Regions from separate parts of the Priestia sp. 10L35 genome, predicted to be linked through region 1. Evidence: riboswitches for the same ligand, from Rfam matches in the RefSeq annotation. Region 1 holds a riboswitch; the other holds the start of a gene.
What was found. A riboswitch is a leader RNA that binds a small molecule or an ion and turns the genes downstream of it on or off. The one in region 1 is predicted to bind glycine.
Positions count from the first base shown of each region.

Region 1 (6,508 bases):
AAGCTGGCTTTTTAGGCACTTGGCTTGGCAAACCGTTTCATGGAAAAGGATATAATCAAATTGCAAAAGAAGCGTTCTTTAATGAACTGTTCTTTGAGTTAAATATAGAACGAATTTTTATGCGAATTCGCAAAATTAATATTAGGTCTATTAAGGCTGCAGAAAAACTGCCTTATGCAGTACTTGCGAATGAAACACACAAAGCTTTATACGATGAAATTAATCAACATGAAGACGTATATGATTTATACGAAATTCCAAAAGACTTGTATACATTATACTACTTGCGTCACGAACAAGACGTTCAAGAAGATCACCAGCTTAAAGAAGCGTAAGAGTCTCTCCGTGTAACGGAGAGCTTTTTTTTATGATTAAAAACGAGAGATTCTGGAAAAAATAAGTAGCATGATCGAAAAACGTTAATTGGAGGTTTTTTTATGTCTGAAAAAAAACGAAAAGAAAACGCAAAAAATACGTTAAGTAGCGCTCAAGAAATCTATTACGGCCGCGAGTTTAAAAAAGCAGACCGTGCAGGCGGCTACACGAAAAAATAAGTGAGGCAAAACATCTCTATCCAACGCTTGATCATCTCAACGTCCTTTCTGTACAGTTTGTATCGGAAGGACGTTTTTATATTATGTAGACATAATAATACGAAGATTTTATAGATGTTATTGAAGTTTTTTTACAACTCTACTATATCCACAAAGTTTACCCACAATTATGTGGATAATGTGTATAACTTTACTGAATATGCATATTACCGCTTTCACAACTTGAAATAACAGTGGGTAATTTTTATGTAAATTTTCTGAAAAAATGTGAATAGTGTGGATAAAGTTGTGAATATCCTATATAATTCAGCAGTTAACTTCTTGTTAACCTGTGGATATCTTCTTTAGTACTTTCATTGATTTTAGTACCATTAAGGCTTTCGATATATTATAAGTATAATAATAAAAAGTAGGGGAAACTTCCCCTACTTTTTTATGATTGGAAACAATATATCCACACTTGTTCCTTTATCTAACTGACTAGAAAACGTCATCTGAGCGTGATGAGCTTTAATAATCCGATAGCTGACCATCAGTCCTAAACCTGTACCTTTTTCTTTTGTACTATAAAAAGGCTCACCTATCTTCGCTAACCGTTCAGGAGGAATACCTTGTCCTTCATCAGCAAGCTGCAGCCAAAGGTGGTTTTCTTTTACTTTAATCGTAATATGAATAGCTCCTCCTTCAGGCATTGCTTCGATAGAATTTTTAATAATATTAATGAATACTTGTTTTAACTGATTTTTATCTCCATACACCTTTGGTAACTGGTCGTCTCTTTCAAATATGAAAGCTACTTCCTTTTCTACTGCTTCAGGTTCAAGAAGTGAGCACACTTCTTGAACAAGCGCTTGCATATTCAAAGATTCAACCTTCATTACCTGAGGTTTTCCTAACATCAAAAATTCTTCTACGATTCCATTCATTCGTTCTAATTCAGTTTCCATGATATCTATATACAAAGCATCTTTAGGATGTTGTTCTTTTAATAAGTGAACAAAACCTTTTAAAGAAGTTAAAGGATTTTTGATTTCATGAGCCACTCCAGCTGCAAGTTCTCCTACCACGGCTAGCTTCTCAGAAGTTCTAAGCTTCTCTTCTGCCTTTTTACGCTCCGTAATATCCGTCGATACACACAGCATTTGAATCACTTCCTGTTTTTCATTCATGATAGGAAGTTTTGCTGTTTCGACCCAGCGCCGGTTTCCTTTCGAATCTTTAAACTGTTCTTCTAATACCATTCCTTTTTGGGTACAGTTTGAAAACGCCCCTTTATATAAAAGATCTGATTGAAGGTTGAACTGATATTTATCAATTGATTGTCCAATTAAGTCATCAGATTTTTCACCTAAGAGCATTGCAAAAGATTCATTAACGAGAATGAATTCCCTTTTTTGATTGATAGCATAAATATAGCTTGGATTAATGTCAATAACTTGTCTTAAAAACGTTTTTTGTTCCTGCAGCTGATTTTCTTTTTGCTGTAAATTCGCTTTAGAATGGCGTATATAGCTAATCATTTCATTAAACTGTTTAGATAAAATACCGATTTCGCCCCGCTCAATTTCTCGTTCCGGAATTTTTTGATTAAAATTCCCGCGCGCTACTTGTCCCGCCAATTCATATAGTTTATGAATTGGATTCACAATTTGCCTTGCATATAACGCAGTAAAAAAAGAAAGCAGTAAAATCGTAACGCCTGAAACGATCCAAAGCGTTTTTTCAAACATTTCATAAGGCCTGTAAATTTCTTCAACGGGTAATTCAGCGACAATTCCCCAATCCAAAACAGGAATATATTCGAAAGACGCAAAGAAATACTTACCTTCGGTGTTCACAACGCGCTGATATCCTGATTTATGATTCATCGTTTTCTGAACGATTTCGTTTTTCTTAGCATTTTCACCGATTCTCTGTTTCTCTGGGTGGGAAATAATTCTACCATTGCGGTCTACAATAAATGTATAGCCGTTCTCTCCTATATCGAACGTTTGAAAGATGGATTGAAAACTTTTATTTTCTTCAATTCGCAGCGCTAAATTTACGACCTTTTTTACATTTTGCTGCCCATCCAAAATAGGAATCGCCATCACCACAATGTAGTGCTTTGTATCTGCTGAAACAACATCGCTTAAATATATTTTTTTGGTTCGCAGCGCTTCTTGAAAATATTTTCTTTTACTTAAGTTCACATGTTTCATATTTTTTAAATCATTCGGGTAATAATGCTCAACATACCCTTTTACATTAAAAATGGTTCCGCTATCGATATACGGTGAAATATTAACTATTTTCTGCAATTCTTTGTCTATTTCTTGTTCATCATCCGATAAAAAAATAGGATCTTGCTGTACCTCGTCGCCTAGGCTCCAAATATCTTTAATGACGACGTTAATTTGCTCTTTCATTCTCTTGACGGTTTTATCAGTTACCTGCCGATATTGATCTTGAGAAATATTAGGCAGCATCACTCTTGAAACAATAAACATTAGCGTCAGTACGGTACAAATAAGAAGCACATTAATCGTGAAGATTTTCCAAAACGTATGAGATTTAAACCATTTCATGTTTGTTCACCTTAATCTAATGAAGTCTACCTCCATTGTACTGCAAAATGAAAACTTTTCCATATAAATGACGGAATTCCATCTTTAGACACAGAAGAAAAGCAATTTGTTCTACATTCCTATCAGAAAACTACGAGCTTTCTCACTGTGTTTTCTGTTAGAACAAATTTTTAGTTTTCTTCTATAAACTTTGCTTCCTGCATTTTATTCATGCAGGAGAAATCAATTATTTATTCTCCACTAAAAAGACCTCATCACGGAGTAATGAGGTCAGAAATTTACTATATTCTTTTATAAAAAATCATGTTTGTTCCCTGCTGATTTTCTAGCCTTTAAAGATTTATTTTCTTTTTCCTTCTAGTCCAGTAAAAAATAAATAAGAGAATAAACCAAACGGGCGTCAACAATAAGGCTGGGCGCGTCGCGTCAGAAAACAGCATAATAACAAGAATCACCGCAAACAAAGCTAACACAACATAGTTTATGAATGGTGTTAACGGTGCTTTGAATGCTGATGCTGCATGCAGCTGCGGACGCGTCTTTTTATACCTTAGATGGCAAATGAGAATGATACTCCACACCCAAATAAAACAAATAGCGCTAATGGTCGTGACGATGCCGAAAGCTTGGTCTGGTATAAGCTTGCTTAAAAGAGCTCCCGCTGAGATGACCAGAGTAGATACAAACAATCCGTTGCTTGGTACGTGGTTTTTGTTCAGTTTTGCAAACTTAGATGGCCCTTGGTCATTTTTACTTAAATTATATAAGATACGGCTTGTTGAAAACATTCCGCTATTACAGGCAGAAGCGGCTGAAGTTAGTACAACAAAATTAATAATTCCAGCAGCAAGCGGAATTCCGACTAAACTAAAGGTTTTAACAAATGGGCTTTCTGCTGCATTTAATTCCATCCACGGGTTAATAAACAACAGAACGATAAGCGCTCCAACATAGAAAAATAAGATTCGCAGCGGAATTTTATTAATGGCCGATGGAATATTTTTTTGGGGGTTTGATGTTTCTGCTGCCGATACCCCTACCAATTCAACCCCGACGTATGCAAATATAACCATTTGGAATGAAAGTAAGAAACCTGAAACCCCATTTGGAAACAGCCCTCCATGATTCCAAAGGTTTTGAACAGTAACAGATCCCGCATCTGTTTTAAATCCCATTACCAGCAAAATAACGCCAATAATAATTAATGCAAGAATCGTAATAACCTTTATTAAAGCAAACCAAAACTCTAATTCTCCAAATAATTTTACGGTTAATAAGTTAAGACCTAATAAAATGATTACACAAATAAGTGCCGGAATCCACTGAGGAATATTGAACCAATATTTCACATATACGCCAACTGCAATCACATCAGCCATAGCTGTCATAATCCAGCAAAACCAGTAGGTCCATCCCGTTACAAATGACGCCCATGGTCCAAGATACTCTTCAGCAATATCAGTTAACGATTGATAACCTGCTTTAGACAGCAGTAGTTCTCCTAGCGCTCTCATCACAAAAAAAAGCGCAATACCAACAATTAAATAAGCAAAGATGATAGAGGGACCTGCAAGCTGTATTGCTTTACCAGAACCTAAAAACAAGCCCGTACCAATGGTTCCCCCAATCGCAATTAGCTGAACATGACGATTGGATAAATCCCTCTTTAATTCTCGTTGTTCCAACTCTAACTCCTCCTAACAATAAAACCTTTGATGCGATCGTGCGGACTACAAATAAAGTCCAATAAAAAAAGAGATTGGATGCGCTCCAATCTCATGGTCATAAGAATAACAAATATTAAGGTACATGCTACCAATTAGTAACATGCCAAATAAATATCCGGTACTCTTCTGTCCTTTTGCCTGAGATTGTGAACCCTTCGGCGTCGCGAAACTATCGCGATCTCTCCAGAAGCTGCTCCTGCTATAGTGTGATCCATAGCAATCATAGCTTTCTACGTATTAAATTTTTCAATCAATAGAATGACTGTCGAATAGTTGTTTATTCTAATACCAGTTGGATACTTTGTCAACAGGAAAGATTACTTTCATTTATTTACCTTCTTCGAAAAAAGGTAATCGAACATTTTCAATCGTCAACTTAGTATTCTTTTCCTCACGCTACCTGAGTCCTTGCGCGAACCTGAACACATTAAACGGATCGTACTTTTTGTTCACTCTTTCTAATCTCTCTGCGTTGTCTCCAAAATACTCATGCTCGTAGTTTCTAAGGTTACTGATAGGGAAATTCACATAGGAGCCTATCGTAATACTTTTAATATATTCAAATCGCTTGCGAAGCCAATCTCTGTTTGCTCTTGCAAATGCATCTTCTGTCCATACAGACTGAAACCCCATAATATATCTGGCGTTTCTGTAGAAAAAAGCCGTTTCACTTTTACCAACACTGCGGATTTCTCCTCCTAGTGCATAAAAAGAAATCGCGGCATAAACGGACCCTTCTGCCGGACGCTGTATGAGATCTGTAAGATTTTCAAGCTCACCACGTGAATAGCTTCTGTGCACAAATCTTCCCGTTGACTTAAATTTTTCAGACTGAGGATAGGTTGCCTCTATTTTTTTTACCGCTTCAAGAAAAGATAATGATTCCAGCTCTACTCGAAACCCTTCTACATTCTGCAAAAGGCTGTAAAATCTCCCGAGCTCTTTCTGGGGAGCCGTAAAAGAAGCCGTTTGCAAATATGCCTAACCCTTCTACTTCTGCATTATAAAATGCTTGCAACTAGCGTCATACGTTTGTCCAGTTCAGGCAGCCAGTTTTGCCATATATTCATCACTTGTGTCTGCTTTGCCTTCGTAGTACCTACATAAAAGAAGCGAACGAGCGTAACAGAGCTGTTCGTTGGCTTTGGAAGCTGAAACGTCATGCTTATTACAACGCCAAAGTTACCGCCACCGGCACCGCGGCATGCCCAAAAAAGATCAGCGTTACACGATTTGTTTGCTTTGATGAGCTTTCCTTCATAATTGACTAACTCTAGCTCTATCAAGCTGTCACAGCCTAATCCATAAAGCCTGCTCGAAAGTCCCCAGCCTCCACCAAGCGTAAAGCCAGATACTCCAACAGTCGGACATGTTCCTCCTGGAAACACATATCCGTTCGAACCGATGAAATCATACACTTCCGTATTTTTCGCTCCTGCTTCCATCTTTAAAATGTTCCGTTTTTTATCTAGTTTCAACGTATTTAACCGACTAATATCAATGACTAACACACAGTCACCCGTAGAATAGCCTTCGTAATGATGACCGCCAGATCGAATGCGAATCTCAACACGATGCTTGTGCGCCCAGTGGATCGCATTCACAACATCCTGTTTTTTTCACAGTACACAATCACAAGCGGAAATTTACTAACAGCGCG
Region 1 covers NZ_JBFTKA010000008.1:21,866-28,373, forward strand. Annotated here, with positions in the region: gene AC1DEF_RS23450 (GNAT family N-acetyltransferase) at 1-335, shown strand, start outside; gene AC1DEF_RS23455 (YfhE family protein) at 438-554, shown strand; gene AC1DEF_RS23460 (PAS domain-containing sensor histidine kinase) at 980-3,121, opposite strand; gene AC1DEF_RS23465 (amino acid permease) at 3,454-4,806, opposite strand; glycine riboswitch at 4,965-5,045, opposite strand; partial or broken gene AC1DEF_RS23470 (FAD-binding oxidoreductase) at 5,245-6,508, opposite strand, start outside.

Region 2 (6,508 bases), on a different contig from region 1:
ACGCATAATATCGAGTTCTGATACTTCAGGAAGCTCAGGAGCTTTGGTACGCACATACGCTTTCCCAAGCAGTTCTTCAGCATTTACTTGCGGCACATCTAACTCTGGCAATGAATAGCCGATTCGCCCTTCTTTACTGCTTTCAAAAATAAGTGATTGATTTTGATTAAGCATGAAGATCCCCCAATTCATTTACAAGTTGGTCAATTTCCTCTTTTGTACGGAGCTCTGTAAAAGCAAGCAGCATGTGATTTTCAAGCGCTTGGTTATCACGGCTAAGATCATAACCGCCAATTATTTTTGATGCTAATAAATGATTGTTTGCTTCTGTTACCGAAACCGGAAGCTTCACGACTAATTCGTTAAAAAACGGTCCTTCAAATGCTACATTTACCCCTTTTGCCTTTAACGCTTCATATGCATAATGCGTTTTTGATAAGTTTTGCAGCGCCATTTCTTTTACACCTTGCTTGCCTAAAGCTGTCATTGCAACTGATGCTGCTAAAGCATTTAACGCTTGATTTGAACAAATGTTAGACGTCGCTTTATCGCGGCGTATATGCTGTTCACGCGCTTGAAGGGTTAAAACAAACCCTCGCTTACCGTTTTCATCGACCGTTTGCCCTACTAATCGTCCTGGGATTTTTCGCATAAGCTTAGACGTAGTTGCAAAGTATCCGCAGTGCGGGCCTCCAAATTGACTTGGAATACCAAATGGCTGTGCATCTCCAATGACAATATCAGCTCCGAATTCTCCAGGAGGCGTAAGTAAACCTAATGATAAAGGATTGCTTGAAACCACAAACATGCATTTTTCTTGATGGGTAATTTCTTCAATTTCTTTTAACGGCTCGATTTGTCCGTAGAAATTTGGATACTGGACAATAACAGCTGCCACGTCACTCCCCATCTCTTTTTCTAATGCAATCATATCTGTTACGCCGTCTGCTGAAGGGATTTCTACCACTTCAATGTATTGACCCTTCGCATACGTTTTTAACACATCTTTTGACTCAGGGTGAACAGCCGCAGAGACAAGTACTTTTTTCTTTTTTGTTTGACCCGCACTGAGCATAGCGGCTTCTGCTAAAGCAGTTCCTCCGTCATACATAGAAGAATTAGCCACGTCCATCCCCGTTAACTCACAAATCATTGTTTGAAATTCAAAGATGGCCTGAAGTTCTCCTTGAGAAATTTCCGGTTGATACGGAGTATAGGCCGTATAAAATTCCGAACGAGAAATAACATGATCAACAATAACCGGCATGTAATGATCGTAAACTCCTGCTCCTAAAAAAGAAGCATAGTCTTTTAAATGAGCATTTTTAGCAGCCATACTATTTAATTCTTTTAACAGCTGAGGCTCTGAAGCCGCTTTTTTAATATTGTATTCTCCTTGAAAACGAACGCGCTGCGGAATATCTGAAAATAAATCATCAACAGATGAAACACCAATTGCTGCTAACATTTGCTGCTGATCTTGTTCTGTCATTGGTAAATAGCGATGTAACATGTTAAATTCCTCCCCAAAGCTTACTTTGAACGTTTATAAAAAGGTGTTGAAACCACTTTTGCTTTTAAGCGCTTTTTCCGAACCTGCACTTCCACTTCTTGACCAAGCTCTGTATACTCTGCTGACAATAGTGCTAGACCGATGTTTTTCTTTAATGTCGGTGACTGTGTACCTGTTGTCACAAATCCAATTTGTTCTTCATCTGCAAGTACTTCGTAACCGTGTCTTGGTATACCTTTATCAATCATTTCAATTCCTACCAGCTTACGAGGTGCCCCGCTTTCACGCTGTTCTTTTAACACTTCTTTTCCAATAAAGCTGTCTTTGTTCGTCTTTACTGCAAATCCAATTCGAGCTTCAATGGGCGTAATATCTTTTGAAAGCTCTTGGCCATATAAAGCCAAAGTAGCTTCAAAACGAAGCGTATCGCGAGCTCCTAATCCGCAAGGCAGCACACCTTCATCACTGCCTGCTTCTAAAATAGCCGTCCACAAGTGAGCTGCGTCAGCTGAAGAACAATAAATTTCAAAGCCATCTTCCCCGGTGTACCCAGTACGTGAAACGAGAGCTTTTACATTCGCTACTTCTACATCATCAGCAAATGTAAATGGCTTTAACAAAGCTAAATTTTCGTTCGTTAACGTTTGTAAAACTTTTTCTGCTACAGGACCTTGCAAAGCTAGCTGCGCAGTTTCATCAGACTGATTAACGAGCGTTACATCTCCTTGTTTGTGAGACACCAGCCACTCATAGTCTTTTTGAATATTAGCAGCGTTTACGACTAGCAAATACTCTTGATCTGCTTTTTTATAAATCAGCAAATCATCTACCGTGCCTCCGTCTTCATAACACATAGCCGTATACTGCGCTTTTCCATCTACGAGGGTAGAAACGTCATTTGTCATCGTGTGCTGAAGAAAAACTAAGCTATCAGCTCCTGTTACAAGAATTTCTCCCATATGAGAGACATCAAAAAGGCCTGCCTTTGTACGTACAGCTTCATGCTCTTCTTTAATAGAAGAAAATTGAACGGGAAGAGCCCATCCTCCAAAATCAATTGTTTTGGCACCATATTTTTGATAGGTATCATAAAGCGGCGTTTTGTGTAATTCTGTTGTCATATTTATGTCCTCCTCTTTTTCACGTGAAACTTTTCATAACGGGGAGTTTTCAAATAGTGTGGGGATCACTATTTATCCAAACAAAAAAGGACAGAAAACCCCTACTGTATTTAGTAGGAAGTCTCTGTCCTTTTCACCTGAAAGTTTACCTATAAATGAATAGGTTTGCCTCGTGGGTGGTCTATAAACGCATAGACGCTCTCCAGAGCTGCGTCAAACAAGAGTCTTTTTGCCTGAGAGATTCACAATTTTATTGCTTGCTCCTTCGGCGCTACATTCAAGTAGTCTCTCCCCGTGTCGTCATTCGCTTCTATAAAGTTGGTAAAGTTGGGCATACTACTGAAAGATGTATCTATCTTTATTCACACAATCATTTGTAAAGTGCTAATCTATTTTCTTTTTCAAATTTTCTAAATATATTTTTATCCTACCTGATTCTTATCATTTGTTCAATAAAAATTTTTCACAAAGGAGCATTTTTATCATGAAAGTGAAATTAAACATCGATGAAACATGGGAAGCAGCCTTCTCAACTAAATTGGAGCAAGACGGCCCTTGGTCTGCATGGGATTTGTATAAACTTGCCTATGAAATAGAAGACCAAACGCTTATCTCAGAATTTGAAGGACTACAAAGCCCAAAACATCTAGCCGATTTAACGCCGCTTCCTCATCAGCTCGAAGTAGCCAAACAAGTAGTTGAAACAATGAATGGGAAAGCCATTTTAGCAGATGAAGTAGGACTGGGCAAAACGATTGAAGCAGGGTTAATTTTGAAGGAATATATGATTCGCGGACTTGTTAAAAAAGTTCTCATTTTAGTTCCAGCTTCCCTTGTTTCACAGTGGGCTATGGAATTGAACCAAAAATTTTATATTCCCGCAGTCCCTCAAAGAAAATCATATGTGTGGGATCAGTGTGACATCGTTGTGTCTTCAATTGATACAGCAAAACGTTCTCCTCATCGAGAAATTGTGCTAGAACAAGACTACGACCTCATCATCATTGATGAAGCTCATAAACTTAAAAACAACAAAACAAAAAACTATGAATTTGTGCAAAGTCTAAAAAAGAAATTTTGTCTGTTGCTAACCGCAACACCGATTCAAAATCGAATTGAAGAAATTTTTAACTTAGTCTCTCTTTTAAAGCCTGGTCATCTCGGCAATAAAGACTATTTCGAAGAATTATTTTCCGCTAAAAAACGCTCTTTGCAAAACGATGAACACTTAAAAGAGCTTGTTAACAAAGTTATGATTCGAAATCGCCGCCACGATACGGGTATCGAATGGACGAAGCGAATTGTTCAAACCATTCCTGTTGAATTCTCGCCGAAAGAACGGGAGCTATACGATGCGATTACATCTTTTAAAGGAAACGGACTCCACCCTTCAAGCGCTTTTTCAATTTTAACCCTGCAGCGAGAGGCCTGCAGCAGCCGTGAAGCGGTGTATATGACATTAAAAAACATGCTGGAACGTCAGGAAGATCCAAACAGCGCATTAACGGAACATATGATTACTCCGTTAATGGAACTACTTCAGCAAGTTCCGCAAAATGCAAAAGCAGAAAAAGTGCTAGAACTCGTTCAGAAAATTGATGATAAAGTCATTATTTTTACTGAGTACAGAGCAACTCAACTGTATTTACAGTGGTATTTAAAACAGCATGGAATTACCTCTGTACCTTTTAGAGGCGGATTTAAGCGAGGTAAAAAAGACTGGATGAAGCAGCTTTTTGAAAGCCACGCGCAAGTATTTATTGCCACTGAAGCAGGTGGAGAAGGAATCAATCTTCAGTTTTGTCATCATATCATTAACTATGATCTGCCGTGGAATCCAATGCGTCTAGAACAGCGAATTGGAAGGGTCCATCGTTTAGGTCAAAAACATGATGTTCACATTTACAATTTAGCCATTCAACATACGGTCGAAGAACATATTTTAAAATTGTTATACGAAAAAATAAACCTTTTTGAACGAGTTGTTGGAGAGCTAGATGATATTTTAACAAAGCTTGATTTAAAAAATATCGAAGAGCATATTCAGGATATTTTATTTCATTCACGGAGTGAAGGAGAAATAAAAATCAAAATGGAGAACTTGACGTCTATTATTCAATACGAAGACAGCGAGGAGGATCAGCATGCAGCAAACTGATATTCACCAATTTTTAAAGCGTTATTTTCTAGCTAATAATTGTTCTATTGTCACAGAAACATCTTCTTACCTGACGGTTCAATTAACGATTGAACTCGATAAAGAATTGATGAATCGCCCATTTTATTGGCACTATATTGAAAAGACGGGAGGAGAAGCAACTCCTGCTTCGCTCACTTTCATTACAGACCCAGCATTTGAAGACGATTCCGTTCAAGGAGAACGAATTCATTTCGGTTCACCTAGGCTGCACCAAATTTTCGCTTCTACTCAAAAACTAGGCGGGTTTATTCACTTGTATGAACAAGTTGCCTCAGCTCAGCCAACAAATCAGCCTTTACACCCTTGGCTTGCATTAAATATTAAAGTCTCATACAAATGCGATCGTAAAAAAGATGAGCTCTTGTCGCTTGGCATTAATTTAATCAATGGACAGATTATTGAATCATTTCATGAATTAATCATTAATCAAAATTTGTCATCTAAAATCTCAGACTATTGCTTTACTCTCTCACCTTTTATTAAACCTAAAAGTGCCATCGCACGACTCACATCATATGTGACTGACTATGTTAAAGCTCAGCCAACTGAATGGGCTGAAAAAGCGCAGGAGAGATGGTATGAAGACTTAGCGCTTCTTGATCATTTTTACGAAACAGCAGAAGAGCTGCCAGAAATATATATGACCGAAAAAACAGCGCTTCAAGAACTGTACGAGCCGACTATCTTGTTTAAGTTTATAAACGGTGGCTTATTTTACATATCGCCTGAAACGATGTCTCGTCAATTTAACAAAACACAAGCCGGTTAAAAAAAAGATGAGCATATAATATGCTCATCTTTCTTTTTTCTTTCGATACCACAGCATAAACGACAGCGGAATCATTCCAAACCATCTGTTTGCAAAAGGTGCTCGCTCTTCTTTTTTTTGAATTTTTTTCGTTTTCCTCTCTTCTTTTGGCTGATCCATATATTGTACAAATTGCTGAGTCATATATTTTACATAATCATTCGTTTTCATATAATCAACTCCTCAGCACTATTATATCCGGAGAGAAAGAGACTTAATCCGTCCACTTCACAATGTGCTGATCCTTTTTTTGAATATATGCCGTTTCCGTCAATGCTCTTCCTTGCAATGTTTGACATTTTATTTTTAGGATAATCATCTGTTCATCTTCACTTACTACTTCGTATGAAACCGTACCAGTTTCTAATACTAAAGATGCAAATGGAGATTTATTATGTTCTTTTATTTCTTTTTTTACATGTACAACCGCGTTTTCTAAAAGATGCTGCAGGCGATTTTTCTGCTCTACTTCTTGATAAAATGAACTTTTCGTCACAAAATAAGTGGTTTGCTGAGCTACTAACAGAAGAAAAAGCGCACAAAATGCCAAAACAACGGGGAGAATAAATCCTTGCTCATTATGTTTCATGAGCAAGCATCAAAAACGTCGTAATGGTTTCTTCTCTAACTTTGTTAACACCGTCTGTTGAACGAATTAACAGCCTTTCTTTTTGCTGTTCATACATAATATTCTTAATGTGCTGCAGCACAACTTCATGACCGCTTTCATCCACTCGTCTTCTTATCTTGTCTTCATAGCGTTCATAAGTGATGATCTGATTATTTTCCATTTTCAACGTAAGCGTAGTCGCATGAATTCCTACTTCTTTTGCTTCTCGATATTCCATAGCAAGTTGATTTACAAA
Region 2 covers NZ_JBFTKA010000001.1:402,454-408,961, reverse strand. Annotated here, with positions in the region: gene gcvPB (aminomethyl-transferring glycine dehydrogenase subunit GcvPB) at 1-174, opposite strand, end outside; gene gcvPA (aminomethyl-transferring glycine dehydrogenase subunit GcvPA) at 167-1,513, opposite strand; gene gcvT (glycine cleavage system aminomethyltransferase GcvT) at 1,534-2,634, opposite strand; glycine riboswitch at 2,846-2,938, opposite strand; gene AC1DEF_RS02090 (DEAD/DEAH box helicase) at 3,119-4,792, shown strand; gene AC1DEF_RS02085 (YqhG family protein) at 4,779-5,603, shown strand; gene AC1DEF_RS02080 (YqzE family protein) at 5,628-5,813, opposite strand; gene comGG (competence type IV pilus minor pilin ComGG) at 5,857-6,231, opposite strand; gene comGF (competence type IV pilus minor pilin ComGF) at 6,221-6,508, opposite strand, start outside.
Region 2: another riboswitch for glycine. It lies ahead of gcvT (glycine cleavage system aminomethyltransferase GcvT); the one in region 1 lies ahead of AC1DEF_RS23465 (amino acid permease).